2 regions of the Paraburkholderia sp. BL10I2N1 genome follow, and region 2 is predicted to be linked to the other one. Evidence: predicted binding sites of a transcription regulator. Region 2 holds the regulator's gene; the other holds the start of a gene.
The links. Region 2 encodes LexA, which represses DNA repair genes until DNA is damaged. Its sites were predicted from a motif close to ACTGTATNNNNATACAGT; they were not measured.
Positions count from the first base shown of each region.

Region 1: B0G77_RS30710 (DUF2471 family protein) is a predicted target of LexA. The motif match lies at 5,218-5,235, and genes of this name have one in related genera.

Region 1 is NZ_SNWA01000002.1:1,905,432-1,912,861, reverse strand. Features, by position in the region: gene B0G77_RS30740 (nuclear transport factor 2 family protein) at 184-663, opposite strand; gene B0G77_RS30735 (TetR/AcrR family transcriptional regulator) at 660-1,316, opposite strand; partial or broken gene B0G77_RS30730 (YceI family protein) at 1,426-2,073, shown strand; gene tdh (L-threonine 3-dehydrogenase) at 2,106-3,137, opposite strand; gene B0G77_RS30720 (glycine C-acetyltransferase) at 3,151-4,350, opposite strand; gene B0G77_RS30715 (XRE family transcriptional regulator) at 4,504-5,133, shown strand; gene B0G77_RS30710 (DUF2471 family protein) at 5,260-5,655, shown strand; gene B0G77_RS30705 (mechanosensitive ion channel domain-containing protein) at 5,669-7,414, opposite strand.
Region 2 is NZ_SNWA01000001.1:4,009,129-4,016,558, forward strand. Features, by position in the region: gene B0G77_RS18570 (sulfate ABC transporter ATP-binding protein) at 1-997, opposite strand, end outside; gene cysW (sulfate ABC transporter permease subunit CysW) at 1,008-1,982, opposite strand; gene cysT (sulfate ABC transporter permease subunit CysT) at 1,979-2,890, opposite strand; gene B0G77_RS18585 (sulfate ABC transporter substrate-binding protein) at 2,913-3,944, opposite strand; gene lexA (transcriptional repressor LexA) at 4,226-4,876, shown strand; gene B0G77_RS18595 (hypothetical protein) at 4,896-5,246, shown strand; gene B0G77_RS18600 (DUF2939 domain-containing protein) at 5,397-6,074, shown strand; gene B0G77_RS18605 (universal stress protein) at 6,108-6,599, opposite strand; gene nodI (nodulation factor ABC transporter ATP-binding protein NodI) at 6,829-7,430, shown strand, end outside.

The DNA of each region.
Region 1 (7,430 bases), on a different contig from region 2:
ATCAATGTTCTGTCCAGTGATTTTATGGGCCACCCGTCGCGCACTGTACCGCAACGCGCACCCGCGAAGAGGAAGACCCGCTCGGGTCGGCAGGCACGCATACTGCCCAGCGTGCCGCCGGACAGAACAATCATGGAGAGCCGATGGCAGTTCGCTGACGTACGGTCCGCCAAAGGTGAGCTTTTACAGGCCCAGTTCCGATAGACCCGGATGGTCGTCGGGACGCCGGCCGAGCGGCCAGCGATACAGCCGGTCCGCTTCCCGGATCGGCATGTCGTTGATGCTTGCATGACGGTGCGCCATCAGGCCGTTCTCATCGAACGCCCAGTTCTCATTGCCATACGAGCGGAACCAGTTACCCGAGTCGTCGTGCCATTCATAGGCGAAGCGCACCGCAATGCGGTTGTCCATGGATGCCCAGAGTTCCTTGATCAAACGATAGTCGAGTTCCTTCGCCCACTTGCGACGCAGCAATCCGACAATCTCCGCGCGCCCCGTGACGAACTCCGCGCGATTGCGCCACACGCTCTGCGGCGTGTACGCCAGCGACACGCGTTCCGGGTCGCGCGTGTTCCAGCCGTCTTCTGCGGCGCGCACTTTCTGGATCGCCGTTTCGCGTGTGAAGGGCGGAACGGGCGGACGGGTTTCGACCGGTTCAGTCATGGCTTTTCCTTACGTCGGGTGGAGGCTTGCCGTGAAGGCGAGCGAGGGGTTGCGGATTCGGCTTCGAGCAGACGTTCGGCCGCGGCGCGCGCATCGAGCGCGGCATCGGCGTCGCCGCTCACGAGTGCCACACCGATCGCACCGTCGATCAGGATCAGCCACTTACGTGACAGCCGCGCAGCACAGTGCGCGTCCCGATCGATCGTAGCGACGTATTGGTCGCATACGGATCGGACGAATTGCAGCAAACGCACTTTGTGTTCGCGCGCAACGACACGGATCGGATCGTCGGCGGCTTCGATTTCTCCTGCGGCGTTGAGGAACGCGCAGCCATGAAAATCACCCGACGAAAACCACTCGCGCAAGACGTCGAACATGCCGATCAGACGCGTGCGCGCGGTGTTACCACTGCGCAAGGTTCCTTCTACGAACCAGTTCATCCAGCGCTCGTCACGCCGCGCCAGCGCGGCGGCGACGAGCGCATCCTTCGATTCGAAGTGGGTATAGAAGCTTTTGCGCGCCGTCCCCGACTGGCGGACGATCGCATCGACGCCAGTTGCGTGGATGCCGCCAGCGTAGATCAACGCTTCAGCGGCTTCGAGCAGCCGCTCGCGCGGACTCGCTGCGGACAGATTGTCATCGGAAGTAGCCATGACCGGAGAGTAGAACGATCATTCTCCGTCGTCAAGTACCGGATGAATTTTGCTGGTCAGGCGGGCTTACGCTATCGTGTGACGAAGATCGACTGAGGGAATAAATGTCATGAGGACCTCCGCTTTCCGCGCGCCGGTTGCGCGCGCTTTATTGATCACTGCGGTCGCCCTGACGGCGGCCTGCACGCCGCTGCGGGTCGTCACGCATTCGGTGAGCACGACGGAGGCGCGCGTGCCGACCGGACGTTACCAGCTCGATCCACATCACTGGAGCATCACGTTCGACATCGATCACTTCAAATATTCGCGCTTTACGATGCGTTTCGATCGCGCCACAGCGCAGCTCGACTGGAACGAAGGCGGTCTGGACAGGAGTGCGGTAGCGGTCACGATCGATGCCGGGAGTATCGATACGAACGTTCCGCTGCTCGACAGGATGGTGAAGGGCCCCGATATGTTCGACGTGTCCCGCTATCCGGAGATAAAGTTCGTGAGCACGCGTTTTGAGCGCACAGGCGACGCGAGTGGCAAATTGACCGGTGATCTGACGATCCACGGCACCACGCAGCCTGTCACGCTCGAGGTAACGTTCAACGGCTTCGCCCCCGATCCGCTAACAAAACAGGACACGCTCGGGTTCTCAGCCGACGGCCGTTTCAGCCGTGCGAAGTTCGGCCTGTCGACATGGTATCCAGCCGTGGGCGACGACGTGCACGTCCGGATTCAGGCGGAATACGTCAAGCCGCTTGCAGGCGCTGAGGCGCCCACAAGCAGTACATCGCTCAATGATCAGGCGGCGGTCCAGTCGAGAATGACCTTGCCGCTTTCGCCCGAGAGCATGGTCGCAAAGGCGCGCTCGTAGTCGTCGACCGGGAAGCGATGCGTGAGGATCGGCGACAGATCGAGCCCGCTTTGCAGCATCGCGACCATCTTGTACCAGGTCTCGAACATCTCGCGGCCGTAAATGCCCTTGATCTCGAGGCCCTTGAAGATCACCTGCGTCCAGTCGATTGCAGTCTGCGCGGGCGGAATGCCAAGCAGTGCGATCTTGCCGCCGTGATTCATCGCTTCGAGCATGCTCGTGAAGGCGCTCGGGACACCCGACATTTCCAGACCGACGTCAAAGCCTTCGGTCATATGCAGATCGGTCATTACGTCGCGCAGCGATTCGCGTGATACGTTCACCGCGCGCGTCGCGCCCATTTTGCGTGCGAGGTCGAGGCGGTAATCGTTGACGTCGGTGATCACGACGTTGCGTGCGCCGACGTGCTTCGCGATCGCCACTGCCATGATGCCAATCGGGCCGGCGCCGGTAATCAGGACGTCCTCTCCGACGAGATTGAACGACAACGCGGTATGCGTGGCGTTGCCAAACGGATCGAAAATCGCGGCGAGATCGTCGGAAATTTCAGGCGGAATCTTGAACGCGTTGAAGGCCGGAATGACCAGATATTCGGCAAACGCGCCTTCACGATTGACTCCAACGCCAACGGTATTGCGGCACAAATGCCGGCGCCCTGCGCGACAGTTGCGGCAGAACCCACACGTAATGTGACCTTCACCGGATACCCGGTCGCCAATCTCGAAGCCGCGTACCTCCTGGCCCATCTCGACGATTTCGCCGACATATTCGTGCCCGACATGCATCGGCACAGGAATTGTCTTCTGCGCCCAGTCGTCCCATTTCCAGATGTGAATGTCAGTCCCGCAGATCGCCGTGCGGGTGATACGGATCATCACGTCGTTATGACCGACTTCAGGCTTCTTCACGTGCGTGAGGGTAAGACCCGGAGCGCGTTCAAGTTTTGCGAGTGCTTTCATGTGTGCGCCCCGTTTAGATAACGTTGAGGGACCGGCCGACGCGTGCGAATGCGTCAACGGCACGATCGATCTGCTCTGGCGTGTGTGCGGCGCTCATCTGTGTGCGAATGCGCGCGCGGCCTTTAGGTACAACCGGAAATGAAAAGCCGATCACATAGACGCCTTCATGCAGCAACGCGTCCGCCATGCGCGATGCAAGCTGCGCATCGCCAAGCATGACGGGAATGATGGGATGCTCACCCGGCACGAGCGTGAAACCAAGCGCGCTCATCGCGCTGCGAAAGTGCGCGCCGTTCGCGCGCACGCGCTCGCGCAGCTTCGCGCCTTCGTCGCTGGCAAGCAGTTCGAGCACCTTCAGCGACGCAGCGGCGATGCTCGGCGTCAACGTATTCGAGAACAGATAGGGCCGCGAGCGCTGCCGCAACAACTCGATGATCTCCTTGCGGGCGGCGACATAGCCGCCCGACGCACCGCCCAGCGCCTTGCCGAGCGTGCCGGTAATGATGTCGACGCGCGACAGCACACCGCAGTGCTCCGGCGTGCCACGGCCATGCTCGCCGATAAAGCCCACCGCGTGCGAGTCGTCGACCATTACGAGCGCGCCGTAACGGTCCGCGAGATCGCAGATGCCCGCGAGGTCGGCGATGATGCCGTCCATCGAGAACACGCCGTCCGTTGCGATCAGCTTGAAGCGCGCGCCGGCGGCGTCGGCTTCGCGCAGCTTCGCTTCGAGGTCGGCCAGATCATTGTTCCTGTAGCGAAAGCGCTTTGCCTTCGACAGCCGCACACCGTCGATGATGCTTGCGTGATTCAGTTCGTCGCTGATGATGGCGTCGGATTCGTCGAGCAAGGTTTCGAACAGGCCGCCGTTCGCATCGAAGCAGCTGGAGTAGAGAATACAGTCGTCGGTTTGCAGAAACGCGGCGAGTGCGCGCTCCAATTCCTTGTGCACGGTCTGCGTGCCGCAGATGAAGCGCACCGACGCCATGCCGAATCCATCTCGATCGAGGCCGTCTTTCGCGGCCGCAACCAGGCGCGGATCGTTCGCGAGGCCGAGATAATTGTTTGCGCAGAAGTTCAGCACATCGTTGCCGGCCTCGAGGTGTACTTCGGCTGATTGCGGGCTCGCGATCACACGTTCGCTTTTGTAAAAGCCGTCGGCGCGGATCTGGTCGAGTGTGCTGCGCAGATGGACGAGAAAGGGATCACGCATGAATCAGGCTCCTGAATGGGTCGGCGGATCTCGCCGTCACAGTGTTCCGCGTGCCGGCGGCCTGTTATAGTCGGCAGTCAGCTTTATCGGACAAATTCGTTTTTCCGAACTAAAATTCGGTATGTCGAACAACTCTAAACGATAGGTCATTAAATGGCAAGTTCCGGGACCCGGCGCAGTTCCACACTTTTCGCGCCTGCCGCGTCCGGCCCACAGTCCGCTTCGACGGTTGCGGCGCCGCCGCGCGTCGGCGAACAGATCCAGCGGTTGCGTAGTGAAAGGCGGATGACGCTCGACGAGCTGTCCCGCGCGGCCGGCGTATCGAAGTCGATGCTGTCGGAAATCGAGCGCGACAAGGCGAACCCGACTATCGCAGTTGCCTGGCGGCTGACGAACGCGCTCGGCGTCAGTCTCGACTCGCTGTTTGCGCAGCAAAAGGCGCCGGAGGCCATTGCCGTGTCCGGCCCGCACGAGATCCCGACGCTGAGCGGGCACGAGGCCCGCTATCAGTTGCGGGTGTGGGGGCCGATCGAGCTGGCGGGTAAGTTCGAGTGGTACGAATTGACGCTGCAGGCGGGCGGAGCGCTGGTATCGAATGCGCACGAGCCGGGTACGCGCGAGCATTTGACGGTGCTGCAGGGCGCGATCGAAATCGAAGCGGCAGGCGCGACGCGCAAATTGAAAGCCGCTGACACGGCGCGCTATATCGCCGACGAGCCGCACGCGATACGCAATGCAGGAAAGGGCGAGGCGAAAGCCTTGCTGGTGGTGATTCACGGTTAAGCCTCCGCGCGCCTGAAACCATTCCACGATAGCGCAATGCGGGCCGGCTCGCGCCTCGGCCGAATGGCTGAGGTTGCATCAAGCACTGTATATTTGTACAGTATACGGGGATTGATGGAGCCAAACATGAACCACCCGAACGACCATGATCTGGCCGCTCTGCGCTTTAACGCCGCGGCCCGTGACCTCGAACACATCGTGCGTCATATCGCGGCGCGTTGCATCGTGCAGCAGGTACCGCTTACGTGGCGCTTGCTGCATGCAATCGAAGCCGAGGCACTCGCCGACCTGGGTTGCGCCAGCCGGCACGACGCGCTGATGCTTGGCCTGTTTCAGCGGCCAGACGATCTGCCTTATCCGGAAACCGATGAGTCGGTGGACTTCGGCTCGTCCAACGCATTGCCGGCTGTTTTCGCGTTCGCGGTCAGCACGTATGAAGAAGCGGAGCGTACGGCATCCCAGGCTGCGGCGGGGCGTGCGACGGACGTAGCCGGTCGCCGGGCACGGTCGTGGGGCGGATGATCCGGCGGGGTTTTTAGCGCCGTGGCTCCTGTACGCCATTGCGGGTCGAGCCGGTAGGGGTTGGCGTGGCAGGCTGACTGGCCACTGCATCCACCACCCCTGCTGCCTGAGTACCCGCCTGAGCAGGCGGCCGCGCTGGCGCCGGAAACCAGCCGCTTTTCGGCACCACGACGTTCGCGTCGGGTTGCTCTTCGAAGTGTGGCGACATGATTTGAACGCCATATTCGTTGAACACGTCGAGAATGTGGCCGTGCAGCTCGCTCAGAATCAGCGGCCGCTGCGCGGGATTTTCCATCGATGCGTAGAGCTCGTACTCGACGTAAAAATCCGACAGCGCGCGCTGCAAGACGAACGGCGCCGGCTCTCCAAGCAGGTGGCGGGTTCGCCCAGCGGCTATCGTCAGCATGGCGTGAACCTGACGCCATGGCGTGTCGTAGCCGATGGTCACCGACGTCGACAGCGAGGTGCCACCTTGCTGGTCCGCGAGGCTCGAATAGTTGCGCACGACAGCGCCCACTACCAGCGCGTTCGGGATCGTCACCTCTTCCTGGCGCAGGTTGACGAGCTTTACCGAAAGCGTATCGACACGCAGCACAATGCCTGTCGTTTCGCCGATCTTGACAAGATCGCCTTTGCGAAACGCCCTGCTGTAGATGACGACCATCCCGCTCATCAGCTGGTTGACGATTCCAGCCGAACCGAATGTCACCATCAGGCCGAACAGTACGCTCAGGCCTTTGAACACGTCGCTTTGCGCGCCCGGAAAGTAAGGGTAGGCAACCGTAACGGCCAACGCCCAGACGATGATGGTAATGACGCGGCGCGTCGCCCCCGCCGTCTCCGGGTGCAGACCGGGAATCGTCAAACGGCCCGACTGGATAGCCTGAAAAACATTGCCGATCAGGCTCTGGATCGCCCGTGTGAGCAGGAAGATGACGATGACGGTGACCACGCCCGGAATTGCGCTGACCGCCCCAAGTGCGAACCGGTCAATCAGCGACCATAGGAATCCACTGAGACGCGCGCCCATAGGCTCGGTCGCCGGGAACTGTTCGAGAACGAAGATCAGATAGAAATAAACGAGCGCGAGAACCAGAAACAGCGCCATGATCTGGACGATCTGGTACGCGAGCTGAAACGCCGAACCGGTCCAGTCGAAGCATTTGGCTGTGCGGTGCAGAACGTGACGCTCGACCGCGTACTGAATCTTCGCCTGCAACCTCGAACGCATCCGGCCAATGACCCACACGAGTCCCAGCAACAAGGCCGTCGCGAGCGCCGAATAGATCAGGCCGCGTGCGATGTCCGGCCAGTGCAGTTGCGCCTGGCGCGCGTTCAACGCCGCTAACAGCAGTGCCCGCGTCTCGGCAACAACGGCATCAAACGAGCGGTCATCGTCGGGATCGAGGTCATCTTCGACCAGCGTGAACAGAATACGGTCGCGCACGCGAAAGGCAACGCCGTTCTTTTGTTCGATCGTTACGTTAAACAGCTCGACCGGCGCCTCCACCGTCGGTCCAGTTAGCGACTCGAGAGCCCTTTGCGAGCGCGACACCCGCTGTTCGGGCGTCAGACCGCCCAGCGTCGCGCGGAACGTGGTGATCGGACGGTCCATGAACCGTAAGTCGGCACTGGCCGGCGGCGTCGCGCCTGCGGAAGGCGTCGAGCTCGCCTGCGCGAGGACAGGATCGACTGACAGAAGCGTGAGACTAAACAACGCGCAAGCCGCCACAAGCTTGAACACTCGATCGAACATCATCGGCAATCCTTAGCAA
Region 2 (7,430 bases):
GACGCAGATCGCGCCATGCTTCGCGATCGAGTTCGGCTTCGAGCACGGTGCCTTCGCGGCCTTCGAGCTCGACCCGCACCGAGCCGCCCAGCGTGACCACGCGCCGCACGCCCACCCCGATGCCATCGCGATGGCTGTCGGTCTGCGGATACAGTTGCAGATCGTGCGGCCGCACATACGCAAACGCGGGGCCTTCGAAGCCCGCCTCGATCGGCACCGGCAGCGCCGCCCCGTCGACCACGAAACCGCGGCGATCCACCTTGCCCTGCAGACGGTTGGCCGCGCCGAGGAATTCATAGACGAACGACGTCTGCGGATGATCGTACATCTCCTGCGAACTGCCGACCTGCTCCACGTGTCCGCGATTGAGCACGACGATGCGGTCGGCGACTTCCAGCGCTTCTTCCTGGTCATGCGTGACGAAGATCGTTGAGATATGCAGGTCGTCGTGCAGACGCCGCAGCCAGCTGCGCAGCTCCTTGCGCACCTTCGCGTCGAGTGCGCCGAACGGTTCGTCGAGCAGCAACACTTTCGGCTCGACGGCGAGCGCGCGGGCCAGCGCGATGCGTTGCCGCTGGCCGCCCGAGAGCTCCGACGGAAAGCGTTGCGCGAGCCAGTCGAGCTGCACGAGCTGCAGCAGTTCATGCACCTTCTCGCGGATCACCGCTTCCGAAGGCCGCTGCCGGCGCGGCTTCACACGCAGGCCGAACGCGACATTCTCGAACACCGTCATATGACGGAACAGCGCGTAATGCTGGAACACGAAGCCCACCTGCCGCTCACGCGCGCCCACCTGCGCGACGTCCTGGCCCTGCAGCACGACCTGGCCGGCATCCGCATGGTCGAGGCCCGCGATCACGCGCAGGAGGGTCGTCTTGCCGCACCCGGAAGGCCCGAGCAGGGCAACGAGCTCGCCCGGCGGAAAGTCGAGCGAGACGTTATCGAGCGCGGTGAAATCGCCGAAGCGCTTGCGCAGGTGACGAACGGTGATGCCCATGGACTGCTCCTTACTGAACCGGCTGGCCGGCCACCCGCGACGGCGCCGGCGACTGGGTGACAGGACCGGAGTGCGCAGGAAGATCCCGCGCGCTGGCCAGCTCCGCCGACATATGACGTTCCGCGAGCAGCTTGAGCGCCAGCGTGAGCAGCGCCAGCAGCGCCAGCACGGAGGCCACCGCAAACGCCGCGGAAAAGTTGTATTCGTTGTAGAGGATCTCGACGTGCAGCGGCATCGTGTCGGTCTGGCCGCGAATATGCCCGGACACCACCGACACCGCGCCGAACTCGCCCATCGCGCGCGCATTGCAGAGAATCACGCCGTACAGCAGACCCCACTTCACGTTGGGCAAGGTGACGCGGCGAAAAACCTGCCAGCCCGACGCACCGAGCACATGCGCGGCTTCTTCCTCGTCGTTGCCCTGCGCCTGCATCAGCGGAATCAGTTCGCGCGCGACGAACGGAAACGTGACGAACACCGTCGCGAGCACGATGCCCGGCACCGCGAAGATGATCTGCAGGTTGTGCGCTTCGAGCCACGGACCGAACCAGCCCTGCGCGCCGAACATCAGCACATAGATCAGGCCCGAGATGACGGGCGACACCGAGAACGGCAGATCGATCAGGGTCGTCAGCAGCGCCTTGCCGCGGAATTCGAACTTCGCGATGCACCACGACGCCGCGAGTCCGAACACGAGGTTCAGCGGCACGGCGATGGCCGCGGTGACCAGCGTGAGCCTGATCGCCGACAGCGCGTCGGGATCGGCGAGCGATTCGAAATAAAAGCCGATGCCCTTGCTGAGCGCCTGATAGAACACCGCAGCGAGCGGCACGACGAGAAACAGCGCCAGGAACAGCAGCGCGATGCCGGTCAGCAGCCAGCGCACCGCGCGCGGCTCGGTCACCGGGTCGGGACGGTGAACGGCGGTGCCGCTGTTGCGCGGCGTCGAGGCGAGCGTGGCAGGGGTGGCAGGGGTGCGGCTCATTGTGCGCCTCCGCCGATCGCGACGGCACCCGCGCTGCCGATGCCCGTGGCCGGCGGCACCGCGCCGGATGCGCCGCGCCCCGTACGCCGCTGCAGATACCACTGCAGCGTGTTGACCGTCAGCAGCATGAAGAAGGACACCACCAGCATCACCACCGCCAGCGCCGTGGCGCCCGCGTAGTCATACTGTTCGAGCTTCGTGATGATCAGCAGCGAGGTGATTTCGGACTTCATCGGCACGTTGCCCGCGATGAAGATCACCGAGCCGTATTCGCCGAGCGCGCGGGCGAAGGCCAGTGCGAAGCCGGTCAGCAGCGCGGGCAGCACCGACGGCAGCACGACGCGCCGGAACGTCAGCCAGCGCGATGCGCCCAGGCACGCGGCCGCCTCTTCCTGCTCGCGCTCGAAGTCTTCGAGCACCGGCTGCACGGTGCGCACGACGAACGGCAGGCCGATAAACGTCAGCGCCAGCAGCACACCGAAAGGGGTGAACGCGACCTTGATGCCGAGCGGCACGAGCAGCTGTCCGAGCCAGCCGTTGCCGGCGTACACGGCGGCGAGCGAAATGCCCGCGACCGAGGTCGGCAGCGCGAATGGCAGATCGACGACCGCATCGACGATGCGCCTGAACGGAAACCGGTAGCGCACCAGCACCCAGGCGAGGAGAAAGCCGAATACGGCGTTGATCAAGGCGCCGCCGAACGCGGCGACGAACGTCAGCCGGTACGAGGCGAGCACACGTGGCGACGTCACGGCGCGCACGAACTGCTCCCAGTCGAGGGTGGCGGTCTTCAGGAAGGTCGCCGCCAGCGGGATCAGCACCACGAGGCTCAGATACGCCACCGTGATGCCGAGTGTCAGGCCGAAGCCGGGTAACGCGCCCGGCTTGCGGAAGGTCAACGTCGTCATGCTGAATGCCCTTGTTACTCGATTACTGCGGCTGGTAGATCGAATCGAAGATGCCGCCATCCGCGAAGTGTGTCTTCTGCGCGTTCGCCCAGCCGCCGAAGCTGTCGTCGACCGTGTACAGCCTGAGCTTCGGAAACTTCGAGGTGAGCGCGGCCGGCACCCTGTTCGAACGCGGACGGTAGAAGTTCTTCGCCGCGATCTCCTGGCCTTCGTCGCTATAGAGGAAGTTCAGGTACGCCTCGGCGAGCCTGCGCGTGCCGTGTTTGTCGACCACCTTGTCCACCACGGCAACCGGCGGTTCGGCCAGGATGCTCGCCGAAGGCACGACGATCTCGAACCGGTCCGGGCCGAATTCCTTCAGCGACAGAAACGCCTCGTTTTCCCACGCAATCAGCACGTCGCCGATGTCGCGCTGCACGAAGCTGGTCGTCGCGCCCCGGGCACCCGAATCGAGTACGCCTGCATTCCTGTAAAGCTTGCCGACGAATTCCTTCGCCTTCTGGTCGTTGCCGCCCGGCAGATGGGCGGCGTAGGCCCACGCGGCCAGGTAGTTCCAGCGGGCGCCGCCGGAGGTTTTCGGGTTCGGTGTCACGATCGACACGCCCGGCTTGATCAGGTCGTCCCAGTCCCTGATGTGCTTCGGGTTGCCCTTGCGCACGAGAAACACGATGGTCGACGTGTACGGCGACGCGTTATCCGGCAGACGTTTCTGCCAGCCCCTGTCGATGAGACCCTTGCCGGCGAGCGCGTCGATGTCATAGGCGAGCGCGAGCGTCACGACGTCCGCCTGCAGACCGTCCAGCACCGAACGCGCCTGCGCGCCCGAGCCGCCGTGCGACTGCCTGAAGGTGACCGATTCACCGGTCTTTGCCTTCCATTCCTTGCCAAACGCCTGATTGACATCCTGATACAGCTCGCGCGTCGGGTCGTACGACACATTGAGGAGCGTTGCATCCGCCCGCGCATGGCCGGCGAAACCCGCCGCCGAGATGCCCAGCGCAAGTGCCGTGATGACGTTGCGCGTCCTGCCTGTCAGCCCCGAATTTCCGAACATCCGCTTTCTCCGTGTTCTTTGTATTGATGCAGCGTTGGTTTGCATCGATTGCGGCGCAGTCTATCGAACGGCCTTCATTATTAAAAATAATCGTTCTTCATTTTTTAATACGAAAAAGTGCTAACAACGGACAGGCGTGGCGTTCCAGCACGAAAACGTGTGTGACGATGTCCGAAACCAGCGTTGCAACGACACCGCCGGAACCGAACCTAAAGTAAAGCTTGAAATGCGCCGGATACTGTATAAAAATACAGTCACCTGTCTATCCATACAGTGGCGCCATGACCAAACTCACCGCACGACAGCAGCAGGTTTTCGATCTGATTCGCCGGGCCATCGAGCGCACGGGCTTTCCGCCCACCCGCGCAGAAATTGCCGGCGAACTCGGTTTCAGCTCGGCCAACTCGGCGGAAGAGCATCTGCGCGCACTGGCGCGCAAGGGCGTGATCGAACTGGCCGCGGGCGCTTCGCGCGGTATCAGGCTGCTGTCCGGCTCAGACGACAGCCCCTATCAGTTCACACTTCCGCACGCGAGCATCATGCAGCTGTCGCTGCCGCTGATCGGCCGGGTGGCGGCCGGCAGCCCGATCCTGGCTCAGGAGCACATCTCGCAACACTACGCGTGCGACCCGGCGCTCTTCTCGAGCAAACCGGATTACCTGCTGAAGGTACGTGGGCTGTCGATGCGGGACGCGGGCATCTTCGACGGCGATCTGCTGGCCGTTCAAAAGAAGAGCGAAGCGAAAGACGGCCAGATCATCGTCGCGCGGCTCGGCGACGATGTCACGGTGAAGCGGCTGAAGCGCCGGCCGGACGGCATCGAGCTGATCGCCGAGAACCCGGACTACGAAAACATCTTTGTACAGGCCGGCAGCGCCGAATTTGCGCTCGAAGGCATTGCGGTTGGGCTGATTCGCCCGACCGAATTCTGAATCTCGCCAGGAGAGTCTCATGGAACGCCTTGCCCGCCTGATCCCGTTTCGCCAGTTCGGCCGTCTGCGTCATCTGCGCAATATCGTCCCATGCGCACCACTCGAGGCGATTGCCACGCCGTCGCTCTTCGGGCGCGACGCGACAGCCGGGGCGTCCGGTGCTTCGCCCCTGCCGTCCGCGCTGCCGGCCTTCGCGCGGGTATCGCTGAATTCCGGACTTAACGCGGAACCCGCAAGACGCGCACCGGTGCGCGTCTATCATGGGTCGTCGCGGCTCATCATGGTGGGTACAGTGGATGCGGTCTGCCGCATGATCGACCACTGCATCGCTGAAGAGCGGGCTGGCGTGCAAGGCGCACTGTTCGAGTGATGGGCTGTTCCGATGACCCGTGGGCCTGAGGCGATTGCGCCGCAGATGCGCTGCGACCGCGCCGTGTCCCGGCCCGACTTGCGGCTCAGGGGATCGTTTCCACATGGTTGCGGTCAACGTTAGATCACATCTGACAGAGGCTCACCCTCCATGGCTGTTTCAGCACCTCCAAAGAAGAAGCACCGTCCTTTTCGGTCGCTGGCGATTGCGGCCCTTGTGGTCGTGGTTGTGGCAGCGCTGATATATGGCTATGCCTCGCCGTATATCGCGCTCAACCGTCTCAAGCGCGCAGCCGACGCGCGCGATGCGGAAACGGTCAACGAATATGTCGACTTCCCGGCTCTACGCGACAGTCTGAAACAACAGGTGACCGGCTTGCTCGTGCGGCGTCTCGACGGGCAGCACAGCGGGAATCCGTTGGCCGCCATCGGGGCAATGATAGGAGTAGCCTTGATCGGTCCGCTGGTGGATGCCTATGCAACGCCGGATGGCGTCGCGGCCCTGCTGAACGGCATGCCGCCGCGCGGCGAGCCCGGCGAGCGACCACCGCAGCCACCATCGGCGGCATCGAATGAGCCGTCTGGATCGGCAGGCTCAGCAGGAACGGCGAGCGCAACGCAAGCACCGTCGCCTGCGCCGCCCACCGCATCGTCTTCTTCAGAACAGCCGACCCCGCTGCAGCCCCCGCAGACCACTGCGGGTTATCGCGGGATCAACGAGTTCGTCGTTACGTATCAGCACGGTATCGGCGATACGCGTTATTCGGCCATCCTGCGCCGCGACGGTCTGTTTTCATGGAAGCTGTCAGCCGTTGATCTGAATGGCTGACGCTATACGTAACTGATGTTACTCAGCGTGACATCAGGCCGCTGTAGTCGTCGAGGCTGCAGCGGCGGCCTCCTGTTTCTGTTCGGCGGCTGAGGAACAGGCCACCAGAATGCTGCAGGAGACCCGGTCGAGAAGCGGCGTATTGCCCGCACCCATCCACCATCGCGAAAGTCCTGTACGGCAACGATGGCCCACCACCACGAGGTCCACTTGCAGTTCGTTCGCGAGATTGGCGATTTCGTCGATCGGATGACCAAACGCAAAGTGACCATGAGCCTGTACGCCGCGCTCGGTCAACCAGTTCACGCCTTCTTGAAGAATTTCGCGGGCTGTTTCTTCGAAACGACCGCACGCGACATCGGTCAGCAGGCCCGCGCTTTGTGCGATGCTCGATCTCATGTCGACCACGGACAGCAGATGCGTTTCCGCTTTCAGGTCCAGTGCAAGATCCGCACCGCAGCGCAGCGCCTTGCGGCCTTCGCGCGAGCCGTCGTAGCACAGCAGGATTTTTTTGTAGCTCGCCATGATCTTCTCCCCACCGCCCGATGCGGCTTCGCTTCAATCATGGTGCGCCGCAATTCCGCTTGCAAGGGATGGAAAACGCTTAGTGCGTCTCCACCGCGTTTGAGGGCATGCCGCAGTGCAATAAGCACCTTTCAGGCATCAGGGCGCCGCAAACGCAACGCAGCCAATGCCCCTAGAATGGGCAGCCCGGCCGGTTTTTTTACGGCACACCTCGTGCAGTCACCCATCCATGTCCGCAGCCGAGATTGAATTCGAGAACGTAGAGAAGCGTTATGGCGAGAAGACTGTCGTTGACGGACTTTCGTTCCACGTCCGCGCCGGCGAGTGCTTCGGTCTGCTGGGGCCAAACGGTGCCGGTAAGACGACGACACTGCGCATGTTGCTTGGCATCGCCGCACCAGATGCGGGCACGATCAGGCTCTGCGGCGAATCGATTCCGCTGCGGGCGCGTTATGCCCGAGCGCGGGTCGGTGTCGTGCCACAGTTCGACAATCTCGATCCGGACTTCACCGTTCGCGAAAATCTGCTCGTGTTTGGCCGCTATTTCGGTTTGAGCGCCGCGCAAACGCGCGACAGGGTGCCGGCGCTGCTCGAATTCGCCCGGCTCGAAAACAAAGCGGACGCGCGCGTCGGCGAACTGTCGGGTGGGATGAAACGACGTCTGACGCTTGCTCGGGCGCTCGTCAACGATCCCGACGTGCTGATCATGGACGAGCCGACCACCGGTCTCGACCCGCAGGCCCGGCATCTGATCTGGGAGCGTCTGCGCTCGCTGCTCGCGCGCGGCAAGACGATCCTGCTCACCACGCACTTCATGGAAGAAGCCGAGCG